One region of the Pseudomonas sp. LjRoot277 genome, then DNA from elsewhere that is predicted to be linked to it. Evidence: riboswitches for the same ligand, from Rfam matches in the RefSeq annotation. Region 1 holds a riboswitch; the other holds the start of a gene.
The links. Region 1 has a riboswitch for cobalamin ahead of ACSQ87_RS13235 (CbtB domain-containing protein). Riboswitches for the same ligand answer to the same signal wherever they lie in the genome.

Region 1 (9,820 bases):
AGCCGTCCGGCGCGGGGTCTGGCATTCGCCCCCGCGTCAGATCGAGGGCGAATGCCTAGGGCTTTTTTGGCCAGCTCGGCACGTCACGTCGTGCGCCGACCGGTAGCGCCTGAGCGGGCATTTCACCCCATTGGCCCTGGCCTTCGCTCGGGTTGGCATTTTGCGTAGAGGGCGGCTGACTGTGTTGCGGCGCCGGTGGCGATGGCTCGCGGCGGCGATGGCGCAAGGCAAATTCGGCAACGGCGTCGATATCTTCCTCGGCGATTGCGCTCGCCCCACGCCACGCTGCATGGGCACGCGCCGCGCGCAACCAGACCAGGTCGGCCCGCAAGCCATCGACACCGGCGGCAAAGCAGCGCTCGGTAATCTGCGCCAGCGCATGATCGTCGAGCGGGATGCTTGCCAGTCCGCTGCGCGCTTTCTGGCAACGCTCTCGCAGTGACTGCTGTTGGCTTTCCCATTCGGCGCAGAAGCTGTGGGGATCGCTGTCGAAATCCAGCCGTCGCCGGATGATCTGGCCGCGCTCGGTCGGTGCTGTGTGACCGCTGAGGGCGACGTTCAGGCCAAAACGGTCGAGCAGTTGCGGACGCAGCTCACCCTCTTCCGGGTTCATGGTGCCGATCAGCACGAACTTCGCCGAATGCCGATGGGAAATGCCGTCGCGCTCGATCAGGTTGGTACCGCTGGCGGCCACATCCAGCAGCAGGTCCACCAAGTGATCGGGCAATAAATTGACCTCATCGACGTAGAGCACGCCGCCGTCGGCCTTGGCCAGCACACCGGGGGAAAACTGTGCGCGACCCTCGCTCAGGGCGGCGTCCAGGTCGAGGGTGCCGACCAGACGTTCTTCGGTGGCGCCGAGCGGCAAGGTGACGAATTGGCCGCTGGCGAGCAAGTCCGCCAGGCCACGGGCCAGCGTTGACTTGGCCATGCCGCGAGGGCCTTCGATGAGTACACCGCCGATTTTCGGGTCGATGGCGGTCAGGTACAGGGCGAGTTTCAGATCGTCGGCACCGACCACGGCGGAGAGAGGGAAATGGGGGGTGTCGGTCATCTTAAATACTCGGTCATGGTCGGTAGTTGCATCAGTGCAATTCACAGGCAAACCTCATACCTGTGGGAGCGGGCTTGCTCGCGAAGGCGGTGGGACATTCAATACTGATGTTGACTGACACGCCGCCTTCGCGAGCAAGCCCGCTCCCACAGGGTTTAGCGCACTAACTGTCTTCTTCTATATCGAGCAACAAATTCTCCAGCGCTTCACGGTAGTCACCCGGCTCCTTCCACATCCCCCGCTGCTGCGCCTCCAGCATCCGCTCGGTCATGTCGCGCAACGCATGCGGATTATGCTCGCGAACAAAATCCCGGGTCGCCGGATCCAGCAAATACGCATCCGCCAGTAACGCGTACTGGTGGTCGTCGATCAACTGCGTTGTAGCGTCGAAGGCAAACAGATTATCAACCGTCGCCGCCAGTTCAAACGCGCCTTTATAGCCATGGCGCTTCACGCCGTCGATCCACTTCGGATTGGCTGCCCGGGAGCGAATCACCCGGTTCAGCTCTTCCTTCAACGTGCGGATCTTCGGCAAGTCCGGCTGACTGTGATCGCCATGGTAACTGGCCGCGGCTTCACCACTGAGGCTTTCCACGGCCGCGAGCATGCCGCCCTGGAACTGGTAATAGTCGTTGGAGTCGAGCAAGTCGTGTTCACGGTTGTCCTGGTTTTGCAGCACAGCCTGAACCTGGCTCAGGCGCTGAGCGAACTGCGCTCGCGCCGCGGTGCCTTCGTCAGAACCGCCGTAAGCGTAGCCGCCCCAGTTCAGATAAACCTCGGCCAGGTCGTCACGGCTTTGCCACAGACGACCATCGATGGCGCCCTGCACGCCCGCGCCATAGGCACCGGGTTTGGCGCCAAAGATGCGCCAACCGGCCTGACGCTTGGCCGCGTCTTCATCCAGCCCCGATTGCATCAATGCTTCGCGCTCGGCACGCACTTTGGCCGCCAAGGGGTTGAGGTCGTCCGGCTCATCGAGGGCGGCGACCGCTTGCACGGCGGCGTCGAACAGGCGGATCAGATTGGCAAAGGCATCGCGGAAGAATCCGGAGACGCGCAACGTCACGTCCACGCGCGGACGGTCCAGCAGGCTCAGCGGCAGAATCTCGAAGTCGTCGACCCGCTGACTGCCCGTGGCCCAGACCGGGCGCACGCCCATCAGCGCCATGGCCTGGGCGATGTCATCGCCACCGGTGCGCATGGTCGCGGTACCCCACACCGACAGGCCGAGCTGACGCAGGTGATCGCCGTGGTCTTGCAGGTGTCGTTCGAGAATCAGGTTGGCCGACTGGAAACCGATGCGCCACGCGGTTGTGGTCGGCAGGTTACGCACGTCCACCGAGTAAAAGTTGCGCCCGGTCGGCAGCACGTCGAGCCGACCGCGACTCGGCGCACCACTGGGACCGGCGGGCACGAAGCGACCGCTGAGGGCGTCGAGCAGACCGCGCATTTCCGCCGGACCGCAGGCGTCCAGTCGTGGCGCGACGACTTCGCGCAGGCTGTCGATGATGGCTTTCATCTCTGACCAGCCTGGCTCGTTCAGCTGCTCAACCTCAGTGACCAAGGCTTGCTCGATCAATTGCGCGGCAAACAGTTCCAGACGTTCGCGGGTATCACCTGCCGTGCGCCAGATTTCATCGGTGAGGGCTTGCAGTTCAATCGGACGCGGCCCGATCCAAGGCTCGGCGAGCGTACAATCCAGCGGATCGAAGCCCAACGTGAACGCCTTGGCCAAGGCACGCAGCAGGCTCGATTGCGCACCACGCCCGTCGCCACGCGGAATACGCAACAACGCCAACAACGTATCGATACGCAAACGCCCGGTCGGTGATTCGCCGAAAATGTGCAGGCCGTCGCGGATCTGCGACTCTTTCAAGTCGCACAAATACGTGTCCAGACGCGGCAACCAGATCGCCGCATCAGCATCACTGTCGAGTTTTTCGTCCAGTTGCAGTTCGCGGTCGATGTGCGTCTCGCGCACCAGTTGCAGGATGTCGCGCTGCAATTCCCGGGCACGGCGCGGATCGAGCAATTGCGCTTCGTAATACTCGTCGGCGAGTAATTCGAGGTTGCGTAGCGGGCCGTAAGTTTCGGCGCGGGTCAGCGGCGGCATCAGGTGATCGATGATCACCGCCTGCGTACGGCGCTTGGCCTGGGCGCCCTCGCCCGGATCGTTGACGATGAACGGATAGATGTTCGGCAGCGGCCCGAGCAGCGCATCCGGCCAGCAATGCTCCGACAGCCCGACGCCTTTGCCCGGCAGCCATTCGAGGTTGCCGTGCTTGCCGACGTGGATCACGCCGTGGGCGCCGTAAGTGTTGCGCAACCAGAAATAGAACGCCAAGTAACCGTGAGGCGGCACCAGGTCCGGATCGTGATACACCGCACTTGGGTCCACCTGATAACCCCGCGCCGGTTGAATGCCGACGAAGGTCAGGCCAAAGCGCAGTCCGGCAATCATCATTCGCCCGCCACGGCACATCGGATCGCTTTGCGGCGAGCCCCATCGTTCCAGCACGGCCTGCCGATTGGACTCGGGCAAGGCGTTGAACATCAGGTTGTAGTCGTCCATCGACAGGCTTTGATGACACGGACGTTGGTCGAGGGTTTCGAGGTCGTTGCTGACGCCACCCAGCAACTGCTGGATCAACGCGGTGCCGCTATCAGGCAACTCGGCCGGCAGCGGATAACCTTCTTTATGCAGCGCACGCAGGATATTCAGCGCGGCGGCCGGGGTGTCGAGACCCACGCCATTGCCGATGCGACCATCACGGGTCGGGTAGTTGGCGAGGATCAGGGCGATGCGTTTTTCAGCATTGGGCACCCGCGCCAGATCGATCCAGCGTCGCGCCAGTTCGGCGACAAAATCCATACGCTCCGGTTGTGGCCGATAGCAGACCACATCGGATTGGCTGCGCTCACTGCGCCAGGCCAGGTCTTTGAAGCTGATCGGTCGGCTGATGATCCGCCCGTCCAGTTCCGGCAGCGCGATGTGCATCGCCAGATCGCGCGGACCGAGGCCTTGTTCGCTGGCGCGCCAACCGGGTTCGTTGTCCTGGGCGCAAATCGCCTGGATCACCGGGATGTTGCGGCGAAACGGTCGCAAGTGCGGCGCTTCGGGACTGGATTGAGCGAAACCGGTGGTGTTGAGAATCACGCCGGCTTCGACTTCGTCCAACAGGTCCTCGACCACCGTCAGGCAGCCGGGTTCTTTCAAACTGGCCACTGCAATCGGCAAAGGATTCAACCCTGCCGCCTGCAAACGCTGGCAGAAAATATCGATGAAACCGGTGTTGGCCGCCTGCAAATGCGAGCGGTAGAACAGCACCGCCGCCACCGGTTGATCGGCCTGCCAGTCGGCTTGCCAATCCTTCAGTTCAGCGGGGCTTTTTTGCGGGTGGTAGATCGCCGTGCGCGGCAGGGTTTGCGGCTCGGCCCAGGCGTAGTCGCGATCCAGCCAACGATTGGCAAGGCAGCGGAAAAAATCCAGGGCATTGCTCATGCCGCCCTGACGCAGAAACTGCCAGAGCCGATCGCGGTCTTCCGCACCCACCGTGCTTAGCTCGCTGAGTTCAGGGTCCGGGCGGTCATCGCCTGGCACCAGAATCAGCTGCACACCGCGCTCCGACAGTTGCACCAGTTGCTCGACGCCGTAACGCCAATAGGCGATGCCGCCGTGCAACGAAATCAGAATCACCTTGGCGTGGCGCAGCACTTCGTCGAAGTAGAGATCGACCGAGGCGTGATTCTGCACCTGCATCGGGTTGGCCAGGCGCACGCTCGGGTAATCGTCGGGCAACTGCTGCGCCGCTTCGGCGAGCAGCGCGAGGCTGGAATCGCCGCTGCACAGGATCACCAGCTCGGCGGGGGTTTGCCCTAGGTCGGCAATGTTGTCATCCGACACGAAACCGCCGGGCTGGGTCCTGAGCAGGTGCATGGCTTAAACGCTGAGCGCGGCGCGCAATTGCGTTTCGAGCAGCGCGGCATCCAGCGCCTGACCGATCAACACCAGACGCGTGGTGCGCGCTTCATCGGCGCCCCACTGACGGTCGAAGTGCTTGTCGAAACGTGTGCCCACGCCCTGGATCAGCAAGCGCATCGGCTTGTTCGGAATCGCCGCGAAGCCTTTGACGCGCAGGATGCCGTGCTGGACCACCAGTTGGGTCAGCGCGTCCAGCAGCAGACTTTCGTCGGCTTGCGGCAGTTCGATGGAGATGGAGTCAAAGGCATCGTGGTCGTGATCGTCTTCGCCTTCATGGTGGTGATCGTGATGGCTGTGACGGCTGTCAATGTGTTCTTCGGAGCCGGCGCCGAGGCCGATCAGCACGTCCAGTGGCAGACGACCGCTGCTGGCTTCGATGACTTTCACCGCGGGCGGCAGTTCTTCAGCGACTTCCAGGCGCACACGGGCCAGGTCTTCGGGGCTGATCAGGTCGGCCTTGTTGAGGATCACCAGGTCGGCGCTGGCCAGTTGGTCGGCGAACAGTTCGTGCAGCGGCGATTCGTGGTCCAGGTTCGGGTCGAGTTTGCGCTGGGCATCGACCTGGTCCGGGAAAGCCGCGAAGGTGCCGGCGGCAACCGCTGGGCTGTCGACCACGGTGATCACCGCATCAACGGTGCAGGCGCTGCGGATTTCCGGCCACTGGAAGGCTTGCACCAACGGTTTTGGCAGGGCCAGGCCCGAGGTTTCGATGAGGATGTGGTCGAGGTCGCCGCGACGGGCGACGAGTTCGCGCATCACCGGGAAGAACTCTTCCTGAACGGTGCAGCACAGGCAGCCGTTGGCCAGTTCGTAGACGCGGCCGTTGGCTTCTTCTTCAGTGCAGCCGATGGAGCACTGCTTGAGGATTTCGCCGTCGATGCCCAGCTCGCCGAACTCGTTGACGATCACCGCAATGCGACGGCCCTGAGCGTTGTCGAGCATGTGCCGCAGCAAGGTGGTTTTGCCCGAGCCGAGGAAGCCGGTAACGATGGTGACGGGGAGTTTGGCCAGTGTTTTCATCGGATGCCCTTTGGCAAGGTGGCGGGCATACGGGACGACAATCGCTGCGACGGATGTGCGCGCGCAAGAGTTCCGCCACCGGATCACCCCGCCCGGTTGTAGTGAGAATCTGTGTCGAGGCAGGTCTCCTGGCTGACGGTGTGCCGGGTTTGTGGGCCTGGCATTCGCTGCGCCTTCCCGCGAACCCGTTGCACAGGGTTTGCAGTGGCGTGGCAGCGAACATCACCGTTCACAGTTGCGGGGGCAGCCGCGGCATCGACCGCGTTCCCTTCTTAGCTTCGGCAGACGCCGAAGAACCTCGAAAGCGCAAGGCTACGCATCGTGTGGGGGCGGGTCAATGTTCACCTGAGTTCTATGGCGCCCCCTTCGCGAGCAAGTCGAATCGTCGCACCGCCGCTCCCACAGGGGAATGCATTCCAAATGTGGGAGCGGGCTTGCTCGCGAAGGGAGCGCCGCAGTTTCCAACTGAGAACCCTTGCCAATTGACGTCCAACCCCCGCCCATGCTCTCCTACACGCCTTGTTACGGGTGCCCTTCAGAGGGTGAAACGGGAAACCGGTGAATCATGTGCTTTACTCTAAAGTCATGTCAGTCCGGTGCTGCCCCCGCAACGGTAAGCGAGCGAAGCGTCAGATCCACTGTGCCAGCAGTTCGGCATGGGAAGGTGATGCTTGCAGGTCAAGGCGAAAGCCAGTGCCCCTCGTGAGCCCGGAGACCGGCCCGCAACACAAAGTGACCATTACGATCACTGAATAACAAACCCGCGGTGGGCGGGCGCTGTTTGAACCTCTGCGTGCCCGACTCGCAGGGGTCTTCCATGCGCTCTAAATCACCCGCTGACAGACCAGAGGGAAGCGCCATGTCGATCATCAGCAGCACCGGCAGCAACACCGATAAGAGCACCGCCAGCACCACCAACACCCTGACTCAACGCCTGACCGCCGCCGTATGTGCGTCGATCCTGGGTGCCTGCCTGGTGTATTTCGCCGGTTTCTCGCACATCGAAGCGGTGCATAACGCCGCGCACGATACCCGCCACAGCTCCGCATTCCCGTGCCATTGAGACCTGATGACATGATCAAGCGTATTGCGCAAACCGCAGGGTTCACCGGGCTGCTGGCCGCCCTGTTGCTGACCCTGCTGCAAAGCTTCTGGGTGGCGCCACTGATTCTGCAGGCCGAGACGTTCGAAAAATCCGAGCCCGCCGCTGTTGAAGTTCACGAACACGCCGCAGGTGCAGTCGCCGCTCACACCCACGATGCTGAAGCGTGGGAACCGGAAGACGGCTGGCAGCGCGTGCTGTCCACTACCGGCGGCAACCTGGTGGTAGCAGTCGGTTTCGCGCTGATGCTGGCCGGTCTTTACACCTTGCGCGCTCCGACCAAAACCTCCCAAGGCCTGCTTTGGGGTCTGGCCGGTTACGCGACGTTCGTGCTGGCACCGACCCTCGGTCTGCCGCCTGAGCTGCCGGGCACTGCCGCGGCTGATTTGGCGCAACGGCAGATCTGGTGGATCGGCACGGCTGCCTCCACCGCAGTTGGCATCGCATTGATCGTGTTCAGCCGTCACTGGCTGATGAAAGTGCTCGGCGTAGCAATCCTGGCCGTTCCTCACGTGATCGGCGCACCACAACCGGAAGTCCACTCGATGCTGGCTCCGCAAGCCCTGGAAGCTCAGTTCAAAATCGCTTCGCAGCTGACCAACGTGGCATTCTGGCTGGCCCTGGGCCTGATCAGTGCCTGGTTGTTCCGCCGCAAAAGCGATGGTCAATACCACGCATGACTGAGATCAGCACAGCGCCGACTTTAGTGGTCGGCCTGGGCTGCCAGCGCGGCTGCCCCGTCAGCACGCTGCGGGCGCTGCTCGATCAGGCGTTACAGGCACATAAAATCGAACTTCACCAGATCAAGGCGCTGGCCAGCATCGACCTGAAGCGCGAAGAACCTGGCTTGATCGAACTGGCCGAACAGCTGGAGTTACCGTTGATGTACTTCAGCAGCGAACAACTGGCCGGCTATCAACCGCAACTCAGCCACCGCTCGGACATCGCGTTCGAACGCACCGGCTGCTACGGCGTAGCGGAAAGTGCCGCCCTGGCCCTGGCCGAACAACTGACCCAGGCACCGGCAAAATTGCTGATTTCACGACAAAAATATGCCCAGGCCACCTTGGCATTGGCCGGCGCCGCCTAAAATCCTCGATAATCCTCGCCTTCGATCATGAGCAATCTTCATCTGAAGCTTTGCCCAGCCCCTTTTTCTCACAGGAACCGACGATGACCGTCTACTTCATTGGCGCAGGTCCCGGCGACCCGGAACTGATCACCGTCAAAGGCCAACGGCTGATTCGCAGCTGCCCGGTGATCATCTATGCCGGCTCCCTGGTGCCCGCCGCCGTGCTGGAAGGCCATCGCGCCGAACAGGTAGTCAACAGCGCCGAACTGCACCTGAAACAGATCATCGAGCTGATCAAATCCGCCCATGCCAAGGGCCAGGACGTGGCCCGGGTGCACTCTGGCGACCCGAGTCTTTACGGCGCCATTGGCGAGCAGATCCGCTACCTGCGCGAACTCGACATCCCGTTTGAAATCATTCCCGGTGTCACGGCGACGGCGGCCTGCGCGGCGCTGTTGGGCGCGGAACTAACGTTACCCGACGTATCGCAAAGCGTGATCCTGACCCGCTATGCCGACAAAACCGCGATGCCCGCCGGCGAAGAGCTCGGCAGCCTGGCGCAGCACGGGGCGACCATGGCGATCCATCTGGGGGTTAATCATCTGGAGAAAATCCTGGCCGAATTGCTGCCGCATTACGGCGCGGATTGCCCGATTGCGGTGATTCACCGGGCGACCTGGCCGGATCAGGACTGGGTGGTGGGGACGTTGGCGGATATTGCCCAGAAGGTTGAAGCCAAGGGATTTCGACGCACGGCGTTGATTTTGGTGGGTCGGGTTTTGGGCAGTGATCACTTCAGTGAATCATCGCTGTACCGTGCGGGGCATGCGCATTTGTATCGCCCATAGGGCCCCTTCGCGAGCAAGCCCGCTCCCACATTGGAATGCGATCAAATGTGGGAGCGGGCTTGCTCGCGAAGGCGTCAGTGAATTTCACCCATAAAAAAACGGCGCTCACGGGGCGCCGTTTTTTATGTTTGCAGCGAACACCTTACTCAGTAGTAGGCATTTTCTTTCTGCGTGTGGTCGGTGACGTCACGAACGCCCTTGAGCTCGGGAATGCGCTCGAGCAAGGTGCGCTCGATGCCTTCGCGCAAGGTAACGTCTGCCTGGCCGCAGCCCTGGCAACCGCCGCCGAACTTCAGCACGGCGATGCCGTCTTCGACCACATCGATCAGGCTGACCTGACCGCCGTGGCTGGCCAGCCCCGGGTTGATCTCGGTTTGCAGGTAATAGTTGATACGCTCGTTGATCGGGCTGTCGGCATTGACCATCGGTACTTTGGCGTTTGGCGCCTTGATGGTGAGCTGGCCGCCCATACGGTCGGTGGCGTAGTCGACTACCGCATCGTCCAGGAACGCTTCGCTGAACGAGTCGATGTAAGCGGTGAAGCTTTTGAGCCCCAGCGCCGTGTCTTCAGGTTTTTCTTCGCCCGGCTTGCAATAAGCAATGCAGGTTTCGGCGTACTGGGTGCCAGGCTGGGTGATAAAGACGCGGATGCCGATGCCTGGGGTGTTCTGCTTGGAGAGCAGATCAGCCAGATAATCGTGGGCGGCGTCGGTAATGGTAATAGCGGTCATGGAAACTCCTC
Region 2 (9,820 bases), 830 kb from region 1:
GCAAACGCGGCAGCAACTGGATCGCCATTTGCGAGCCGGCTACCGGCAGGACCTGAGCGGCGCCGTAATAATCACAGGCCGCCTGCTCCAGACCGTCATCGGTTTCCGGCAACCGCGCCCAGGCCCGCAACGGAATCTCCGGGACCGGAAACGGCCAGGGCGCGAGGCCGCTGGACAGGTCGAGCCAATCGGCTTCGGCGATGCCGTAATCGAGCGCCGCCTTGCGTAACCGACCACCGTGCTCAAGCATAAAATTCAGCCCCCACGCAGAGGATCAGCAACCATAACCATACCCCGCGCTGGACCAATTGCCAGCCACGGTCGATGGAGTCGGCGTCCGCCGGCACGCCTTCACCCAGTGGCGGACGCTGATGCAGTTCACCGTGATAAATCGCCGCCCCGCCCAACTCGACGCCGAGCGCACCGGCACCGGCCGCCATCACCGGACCGGCATTCGGGCTGTCCCAGGTCGGGCCCTGGGTGCGCCAGCATTTCAGCGCCAGGCGGGTTTTGCCCAACAGCGCGTAGGTCAATGCCACCAGGCGTGCAGGAATGTAGTTGAGGACGTCGTCGATCTTTGCCGCGGCCCAGCCGAAACGCTCGAAGCGTTCATTGCGGTAACCCCACATCGCATCCAGCGTGTTGCTCAAACGGTAGAGCACCACACCGGGCGCACCGGCCACGGCAAACCAGAACAGCGCAGCGAATACCGCGTCGCTGCCGTTCTCCAGGACAGACTCTGTGGCGGCGCGGGCGACTTCGGTTTTATCCAGTTCGCTGGTCTGGCGGCTGACCAGATAACTGACACGTTTGCGCGCCTCTTCCAGATCATCACTGCGCAGCGCCTTGGCCACAGGCGTAACGTGTTCACCGAGGCTGCGCATGCCGAGGGCGCAATAGAGTACGAGTATCTCGACGATCCAGCCGACGTAGGGCGCCCAGGAAAACGCCGTGGCCAGCAGGGTCAGCGGCAATACTGCGATCACCCAGGCAGTCACGCCATGGCTGCGCCAGCCGCGGCCACCGCCGCCATTGAAACGTTGCTCGATGCGGTTGGCAAAGCGGCCGAACGCCACCAGCGGATGCCAGCGTTTGGGTTCACCCAGCAGCGCATCCAGCGCAACCGCGGCGACACTCAACAACGCCACACTCATTGACTCACTCCCCAATAATTTTCATACAGCAACTCACTGAGCGGACGCGCCTGCGCCCAGCCTTCGAGTACCAGCATCGGCGCCGGATAAAATTCCTTGACCGGCCCCAGGCATAGAACGGCCAAGGGCTTGGCTCCAGCGGGTAAACCCAGCAAGTCCGCCAGTGCTTGCGGCTCGAACAGCGACACCCAGCCCATGCCCAATCCTTCAGCGCGGGAGGCCAGCCAGAGGTTCTGGATCGCGCAGGACAGCGAGGCCATGTCCATTTCCGGCATCGTGCGACGGCCGAAAATGTGACGCTCGCGATCGTCCATCAGTGCAGCGACCAGCACCTCGGCGCAATCGTTGATGCCTTCGACTTTGAGCTTCATGAATTCGTCGGTGCGCTCGCCGAGGGCTTCGGCGGTGCGGATGCGTTCTTCTTCCACCAGTGACTGGATCTTGCCGCGCAGGGCTCGATCGCTGATGCGGATGAACCGCCAGGGCTGCATCAGGCCGACACTCGGTGCCTGATGCGCAGCTTCGAGCAGGCGCCGCAGTAACTCGGGCTCGACGGTGCCACCGCTGAAATGACGCATGTCGCGGCGTTCGCTGATGGCTCGGTAGACCGCCGCGCGTTCGGCTTCGGAAAATGCGTTGTCCGTCATGGCCTCTTCGCGAGCAAGCCCGCTCCCACATTGGATGGCGTGTTGCCTGACGAAACGCAGTCAACTGTAGGAGCGGGCTTGCTCGCGAAGGCGTCCTCAAGGTCAGGCGCAAACAGCGCGGCAATCGCCGATGGATTGGACGGAAAATAAAAGTGCACATAAGAGGCCGTCATCCGCCCTTCACGATAGACCGCCTCCGCCCCTCGCCCACCGTTCGGGCTCAAGCCACGAGCAATCGGCTCAAGCTCGGTACTGGTCAGCGAATGGTGATAGGTGTGTCCGCGCAACGAACCTTCCGGCAACTCGACCGCCTGCAACGCCAACGCGGCCAGACGCTTTTGCATCACCGCATCACCGGCCAGCAAGCCGACCAGTTCAGCGCGAGTGCCCTCGACATCGGTCAACGAATCGAGCAGATACAGCATGCCGCCGCACTCGGCCAACAACGGTTTGCCCGCCGCATGATGAGCGCGAATAGCGTCCAGCATCGTGGTGTTCTGCGACAGCGCCACATGGTGCAATTCGGGATAACCGCCCGGCAGATAGAGGCTGTCTGCCGGCGGCAATTGCGCGTCACGGATCGGCGAGAAAAACGACAATTCGGCGCCCATGGCCCGCAGCAAATCCAGGCTGGCGCCGTAGGTGAAGGCAAACGCTTCGTCACGGGCCACGGCAATTCGCACACCGGCCAGCAACGGCTCGGCTGCGATCACATCAGGCGCGGCGAATTCCACTGCCGGTGGCAGCGCGACCTCGCAGCTGCTGGCCAGTGCATCGGCCGCTGCATCGAGGCGCAGATCGAGATCGTTCAACTCACTGGCCTGAACCAGCCCGAGGTGTCGACTCGGCAATTCGATCCCGGTTTCCCGGGACAAGGCACCGTACCAGCGCAAACCTTCAGTGAGACTACCTTCCAGTAATTGCGCGTGACGCAGGGTGCCGACGCGGTTGGCCAGCACACCGGCAAACGGCAAGTCCGGCTGATAGCGCGCCAGCCCCAACGCCAGTGCACCAAAGGTCTGCGCCATGGCAGTGCCGTCGATCACACCCAGCACCGGTACACCGAAATGTCGCGCCAGATCAGCGCTGGACGGCGTACCGTCGAACAGACCCATGACGCCTTCGATGAGAATCAGATCGGCTTCGCCGGCGGCTTCCCACAACAGTCGACGACTTTCCTGCTCGCCGACCATCCACATGTCCAGTTGATACACCGGCGCACCGCTGGCGCGCTCGAGAATCATCGGGTCGAGGAAGTCCGGGCCGCATTTGAATACGCGCACCTTGCGCCCCTGATTGCGATGCAAACGGGCCAGTGCGGCGGTGACGGTGGTCTTGCCCTGACCGGAGGCCGGCGCGGCAATCAACACCGCCGGGCAATGACGTGGCTGACTCACAATTCGACGCCTTTTTGCGCTTTGATCCCGGCCTGGAATGCGTGCTTGATCACGCCCATTTCGGTGACGGTGTCGGCCAGTTCGATCATCTCCGGCTTGGCGCCGCGACCGGTCACCACCACGTGCTGCATCGGCGGACGGGCCTGCAAGTCGCTGAGCACCTGATCGAGATCCAGATAACCGTGCTTGAGCGCAATGTTCAATTCATCCAGCACCACCAGGCCGATCGACGGATCACGCAGCAATTCGCGGGACACCGCCCACGCGGCTTCAGCGGCGGCGATGTCACGCTGGCGATCCTGGGTTTCCCAGGTAAAGCCCTCGCCCATCACATGAAAACGCACCTGTTCCGGAAAGCGACGGAAGAACAGTTCTTCGCCGGTGCTGCTGCGCCCTTTAATGAACTGCACCACGCCACACTGCATGCCGTGCCCCATGGACCGGGCGAGCATGCCGAAGGCCGAACTGCTTTTGCCTTTGCCGTTGCCGGTCAGCACCAGCAGCAGGCCGCATTCATTCGGGGAATTGGCGATGCGTTCGTCGATCACGGCTTTTTTGCGCAGCATGCGCGCCAGATGACGTTCGTCACGATCGGGGGTATCAGTCATGGGGGAGCTCTCCGTTGAGGCTGGATAACGGCGGGCAGGCACAAGAATAGACGGCAAAAAGCCTGGCATCGCCCACCGTGATGCCGCTGGATGGATCAGGCCGGTCTCCGGGCTCATGAGCGGCGTTTCGCCTGACTGCGCGCCTTCCCATGTCATACGACACAGTGGCTCAAGGCGCAGTCTTCACTCATTTACCGTTGCGGGGGCAGCGCCGGGATCGTGAGCCTTCATCAATTGAAGAGAATCACTCACCGGCTTCCCTGTTTCACTCTGTCGACCAAGGTCACAGAGCACCTGAAACAAGCCGCGAAGGTTAGAGGGTTGGGGATGGAGCGTCAATTGAAGACGGGCGGCCTGCGAGCGATTAACTGCCGTCGATCAATTATCTGACGCCAATCTTGTGCCACACTCTCAGCAGTGATATCAAAGAGCCACAACCTCACAACACAAATAACAAGGGTGAGCCACATGCAAGGCATGATCATCAGCAATCCGAAGCTGGAATTCCTGCGCCCGGTGCTGGAACGCTGGTTTGACTGTATCGACCGCTACAACGCCGTGCGCGGCGATAACGACACGCCTTACTGGTTCGACGAAAAAGCCAACCTGAGCCTGCTGTCCGCCGCGGCCTGGATGGCGGAAATGGTCACGCTGCAACAAACACCGACCCGCAAACAGACCGAAGAAGGCGAACGCAATGGCCGCGCCGACCTGTTTATCGCGACCACCGAAGAACGCGCTTACCTTCAGGCGACCCAGCGCTGGCCACGCGTCAACAGCCTGAACCTGACTCAAGCATTGCAGGACATCACCAGCGACGCCAAGCGCATCAGCTACGCCAGCGACCTGAAACTCGGCTGCCTGTTTGTCGCGCCACAAAAAGCCCAACAAAGCTCCACCCCGGAAGAACTCCAGGACATGGTCGACGACCTGCAAAAGGAACACACCTGCGCGGTGGCCTGGTACTTCCCCTATGCCTATCGCAAGTTGCGCAACGAAGCCGGCAATTATCACCCGGGCATAGCCGTGCTGTTCAAGGAAGCCCGCGGCTGACCCGTTGAACCATCGCGCACCTGCGCTTCTCTATTGAATAGGTCAATGCATTCATAGGGAAGATCAGCATGCGCAAGCCCCAGCTCGCTCTCGTCATCGTGCTCGCCGGAGGGCTTGCGGCCTGTGGTGAAACCGCCAGGCTGCAAGTCTCCGACGGCACCGGCCCGTCGCCCAAGCTGCCAGAACCGAACAAAACCCTGATCCCGACGGTGAACATCGCCCCGGCGATCGGCTGGCCGGACGGTGCGAAACCGATCGCCGCGACAGGGACTCAGGTGGCGGCTTTTGCCGAAGGTCTCGATCACCCGCGCTGGCTCTACGTGCTGCCCAACGGCGACGTGCTGGTCGCCGAAACCAACGCACCACCCAAACCCGATGACGGCAAAGGCATTCGTGGCTGGGTCATGGGCAAAGTCATGGGCCGTGCCGGCGCCAAAGTACCGAGCCCGAACCGCATCACGCTGCTGCGGGACAAGGACCACGACGGCATCGCCGAAACCCGCACGGTGTTCCTGGAAAATCTCAACTCCCCCTTCGGCATGACCCTGGTCGGCAATGACCTGTACGTCGCCGACACGGACCGCTTGCTGCGCTTCCACTATGAAAACGGCGAGACGGCGATCAAGTCACAGCCGATGAAGGTGATCGACCTGCCGGGCGGTACGCTGAATCACCACTGGACCAAAAACGTCATCGCCAGCAAGGACGGCAGCAAGCTGTACGTCACGGTGGGCTCCAACAGCAACGTGGCCGAAAACGGCATGGACATGGAAGAAGGTCGCGCAGCGATCTGGGAAGTGGATCGCGCCACCGGCAACCATCGAATCTTCGCCTCGGGGATTCGTAATCCCAACGGCCTGGCCTGGGAACCTCGGAGCGGCGCACTGTGGACGGCGGTCAACGAGCGCGACGAGATCGGCAGCGACCTGGTGCCGGATTACATCACATCAGTGAAGGACGGCGGGTTCTACGGCTGGCCTTACAGTTATTACGGTCAGCACGTCGACATCCGCGTCGAGCCGCAAAACCCCGTCCTGGTGGCCAAGGCCATTGCGCCGGACTACGCGGTCGGCCCGCATACCGCCTCGTTGGGCCTGACGTTTGCTGAAGGCAACAGACTGCCGGCGCAGTTCAAGGAAGGGGCATTCATTGGCCAGCACGGCTCGTGGAACCGTAAACCGCACAGTGGCTACAAAGTGATTTTCGTACCGTTCAGCGCAGGGAAACCGGCCGGACAGCCGGTTGATGTCCTCACCGGATTCCTCAACAACGAAGAAAAAGCCATGGGCCGGCCGGTGGGTGTGGTGATTGATCAGCAGGGTGATTTGTTGGTGGCGGATGACGTGGGCAACAAGGTGTGGCGGGTTTCGGCGGCCAAGTAAACGTCTAGCGCTTACGGCACAACGTCAACCCATCACCCAATGGCAACAACGACAGGTCCACACGCGAGTCATCCTTCAAGGCGCGATTGAGCGCCTGGATGGCTCGGGTGTCTTCGCTCTCGGGATTGTTCTCAAGCACCCGTCCGCTCCACAGCGTGTTATCAAACACCGCCAGACCGCCAACGCGTAGCAAACGCAATGCGTGCTCCAGATAACGTGGGTAGTTGGCTTTGTCGGCATCGATGAAGATCAGGTCGAATGGCGCTTGCTGATCCAGCTGAGCCAGGGTTTCCAGCGCGGGCGCCAGACGCAGATCAATCCGCTCGGCAAGCCCCGCCTCCTGCCAGTAACGGCGCGCGGTGGCGTTGTAGTCGCCGGGTATGTCACAGCAGATCAGCGAACCGTCATCCGGCAATGCAGCCGCCATGCACAACGCGCTGTAACCGGTAAAGGTGCCCACTTCCAGCAAACGCTTGGCGCCGATGAGCTTCACCAATAGCGCGAGGAACTGACCTTGCTCGGGCGCCACCTGCCAGCGGGCCATGGGCAGCGCCTGGGTTTCGTCACGCAAACGCTTGAGCAACGGCGTTTCGCGCAGGGAAACGTCGAGCAGGTATTGATACAGGGAATCGTCGAGATTAAGTGTGCGGGCGGTCATGACAACCTCGCGAACTATGGGTTATGTGCCAAGTGCTCAGGTTGCAAGACGCGCTTGGCGCTCAGATAGGCTTTCTGCCAGTAAGCTTTGGACAAGCTGTCGAGCTTCACCGTGCCGCCGGTGGCGGGCGCGTGGACGAAGCGACCTTCGCCGACGTAGATCCCGGCGTGACTGACCTGAGAACCGCCATTGGTGGCGAAGAAGATCAGGTCACCGGTTTGCAGGCCTTCCTTGCCCACACTGGCCGCCTGCATGCTGATCATCTCGCGCGTGGTGCGCGGCAGAGAAATGCCGGCGACGTCACGGTAGACATAACCGATCAGCCCGCTGCAATCGAAACCCGAATCCGGCGTGTTGCCACCCCAGCGATACGGCGTGCCCACCAGGCCGAGCGCGCGGAACAAGACGTCTTCCGCTTCAGGGGAGAATGCTTGGGAGGAACCGAAAACAATGGGCGCGCGAACCACCGGCGCAGGGGGCGGTGTCCGGCTGGCGCAGGCGCTGAGCAGCGCTGCGAAGAACATGATTGCGAGGCGGGCCGAGGTCGACATATGCAGAGCATCCTGATCTGGCTGCGGCTTTTTCTGCAGGAGGCGCAGAAAAGAAAACCGCCTGCGCAGGACGCAGGCGGTTTGCCATCAATAATAGATCAGGATTCTAGCGGCTATGCGGCAAACTTCAAGTAAGACTTTAAGTTCACCTTACAAAAAGTCCGCTTACTTGCGTGCCGTGACGATCGCCGGAGACGCAGTCGGTGCCAACGCCAGTGCGCGCTTGGCTTCGATGAAAGTTTTGCTCCAGTAGCTGTCGCCCAGGCTATCGATCCGGACACCACCGCTGCGGCGGCTGCTCGAATGGATGAACTGGTTGTCACCCAGGTAGATCCCGGCGTGACTGACGCGGCCGCGACGGCCATTGGTGGCGAAAAACAGCAAGTCGCCCGGCTCCAGTTTGCTGCGAGAAACCAGCGGAGCGTCGACGTTGATCATTTCGCGAGTGGAGCGTGGCAGGTTCAGGCCGGCTTCTTCACGAAACAGGTAACCGATGAAGCCACTGCAATCAAAGCCAGCTTCGGAGGTGCCGCCGAAACGGTAACGGGTACCGATCAGGGACATGCCGCGTTCGAGGATGCTGTCAGCCAGAACCGGAAGCTGGTACGACTTGCCGCCGGCGAAGTCTGCCAGTTCTTTTTCGGTGGCCGCCTCTTCCTGGAAAAGAGCTTGCTGATAAAGAGCGGAAGATTGGGCGGTAGCAGAATTTTTAACCTGCTGTTGTTGCTCTTGCTGGGACACTGGAGAGTGAGCAGCGCAACCGAACAACAGGGTGACGAGTGCGAGGGGCACGAGGGGTGCAAAGCGATTTAGCATGGGCACGACCGTGGCTGATAGTTCTAAAGAAGCCGAGACTATGCCCGCTATCATCCTCATTTGCAAATTCAATCGAACTTTATGTGACTTCTTGGTTTCGCGTTTACATCTAAGCGCTTAAGCCCGTTTTAGACGCTCGCGCAGCCTGCAACCCTGTAGGAAAGCGGAATTCTTGACGCCTGAAATATGCCGTAACCCGCTACAGGCCTTGGCTTTACCAGCCTAGCGTTTCTTTCAGGAAGGGAATCGTCAGCTTGCGCTGAGCTTGAAGGGAGGCCTGATCGAGACGCTCAAGCAGCTCGAAAAGTGCACTCATGCTGCGCGTACCGCGGGTCAAAATAAAATGCCCGACTTCATCGGTCAGGTGCAGACCGCGACGAGAGGCGCGCAGTTGCAAGGCACGCAACTTGTCTTCGTCGGAGAGCGGGCGCATCTGAAAGATCAGCGCCAACGTCAGACGGGATTTGAGGTCCGCCAGCTTCACCGGCAGTTCACGCGGGGATGTCGAAGCGGCGATCAGCAGCCGTCGACCGCTGTCACGCAGACGGTTGAACAGATGGAACAGCGCCTCTTCCCAATCCGCCCGACCAGCCACCGCCTGCAAATCATCCAGGCAGACCAGTTCGTACTGTTCGAGGTTGTCGAGGATGGCGATGCCGCGATCAAGCAGTTCGGCCAACGGCAAATACACCGCAGGCTCCCCCAGTTGCTCGAAGCGCAGACAGGCCGCCTGCAACAAATGCGTACGCCCTACCCCGTCCTTGCCCCAGAGATAAATCAGGCTTTCGGTCCAGCCGGCGTCGGCTTCGCATAGCCGCTCGACATAGCCGAGTGCAGCGGCATTGGCGCCTGGATAGTAATTGATAAAGGTAGCGTCATCACGCAGACGCACACCTAGGGGCAGCTGAATCGGTTTCATGCTGACTGAACAGTTCCAAAGGAACCGTTAGTGGCCTCTGTGTAAAGTTTGCGAAGTTTATACCCGTGAGACGGGTCGCACAATGCGACAGACCACAAGCAAAATCAAAGGTTTGCGTTAACACACTGGTTTTATGCCAGTTTCTTTGGCGGCGCATGTGACAGCCGCACGAGGGATCCGGGTCAGCCTGGCATGGAACCACGCTGCCCGCGATGCTTGATCAGGCCCTCTTAAATCTCGGGCTCATCAACACCGCTGTACATACCCGAATCTTTATACAAATCATGCACATGGCGCACCAGCACCATGATCACCGCCGCCACCGGCAGTGCCAGTAGCACACCGGTAAATCCGAACAGCTCGCCCCCTGCCAGAATCGCGAAGATCACCGCCACCGGGTGTAGACCGATCTTGTCCCCCACCAGCAATGGCGTCAGCACCATGCCTTCCAGCGCCTGCCCCACCATGAATACCGCGACGATACCGAACATGGGATACAGATCGCCGCCGAACTGGAACAGTCCGGCAATCAAGGCCGCGCCGATCCCGATGACGAACCCCATGTACGGCACGATCGCCGCCAGACCGGCAATCAAACCGATCAACAGCCCCAGCTCCAGCCCTACCAACATCAG

Region 2: it holds a riboswitch for cobalamin, as region 1 does, so the genes downstream of both, cobO (cob(I)yrinic acid a,c-diamide adenosyltransferase) here and ACSQ87_RS13235 (CbtB domain-containing protein) in region 1, are expected to answer to the same signal.

The regions. Positions count from the first base shown of each region.
Region 1 covers NZ_CAXURI020000001.1:2,775,693-2,785,512, reverse strand. The annotation lists gene ACSQ87_RS13250 (ATP-binding protein) at 56-1,054, opposite strand; gene cobN (cobaltochelatase subunit CobN) at 1,218-4,991, opposite strand; gene cobW (cobalamin biosynthesis protein CobW) at 4,995-6,056, opposite strand; cobalamin riboswitch at 6,158-6,372, opposite strand; cobalamin riboswitch at 6,566-6,794, shown strand; gene ACSQ87_RS13235 (CbtB domain-containing protein) at 6,916-7,119, shown strand; gene ACSQ87_RS13230 (CbtA family protein) at 7,131-7,838, shown strand; gene ACSQ87_RS13225 (cobalamin biosynthesis protein) at 7,835-8,248, shown strand; gene cobM (precorrin-4 C(11)-methyltransferase) at 8,332-9,078, shown strand; gene nfuA (Fe-S biogenesis protein NfuA) at 9,225-9,809, opposite strand.
Region 2 covers NZ_CAXURI020000001.1:1,948,489-1,958,308, reverse strand. The annotation lists gene cobD (threonine-phosphate decarboxylase CobD) at 1-250, opposite strand, end outside; gene cbiB (adenosylcobinamide-phosphate synthase CbiB) at 243-1,154, opposite strand; gene bluB (5,6-dimethylbenzimidazole synthase) at 1,151-1,801, opposite strand; gene ACSQ87_RS09320 (cobyrinate a,c-diamide synthase) at 1,798-3,198, opposite strand; gene cobO (cob(I)yrinic acid a,c-diamide adenosyltransferase) at 3,195-3,806, opposite strand; cobalamin riboswitch at 3,888-4,119, opposite strand; gene ACSQ87_RS09310 (hypothetical protein) at 4,275-4,859, shown strand; gene ACSQ87_RS09305 (PQQ-dependent sugar dehydrogenase) at 4,928-6,241, shown strand; gene ACSQ87_RS09300 (O-methyltransferase) at 6,246-6,899, opposite strand; gene ACSQ87_RS09295 (C40 family peptidase) at 6,914-7,450, opposite strand; gene ACSQ87_RS09290 (C40 family peptidase) at 7,616-8,266, opposite strand; gene hda (DnaA regulatory inactivator Hda) at 8,481-9,185, opposite strand; gene ACSQ87_RS09280 (AI-2E family transporter) at 9,416-9,820, opposite strand, start outside.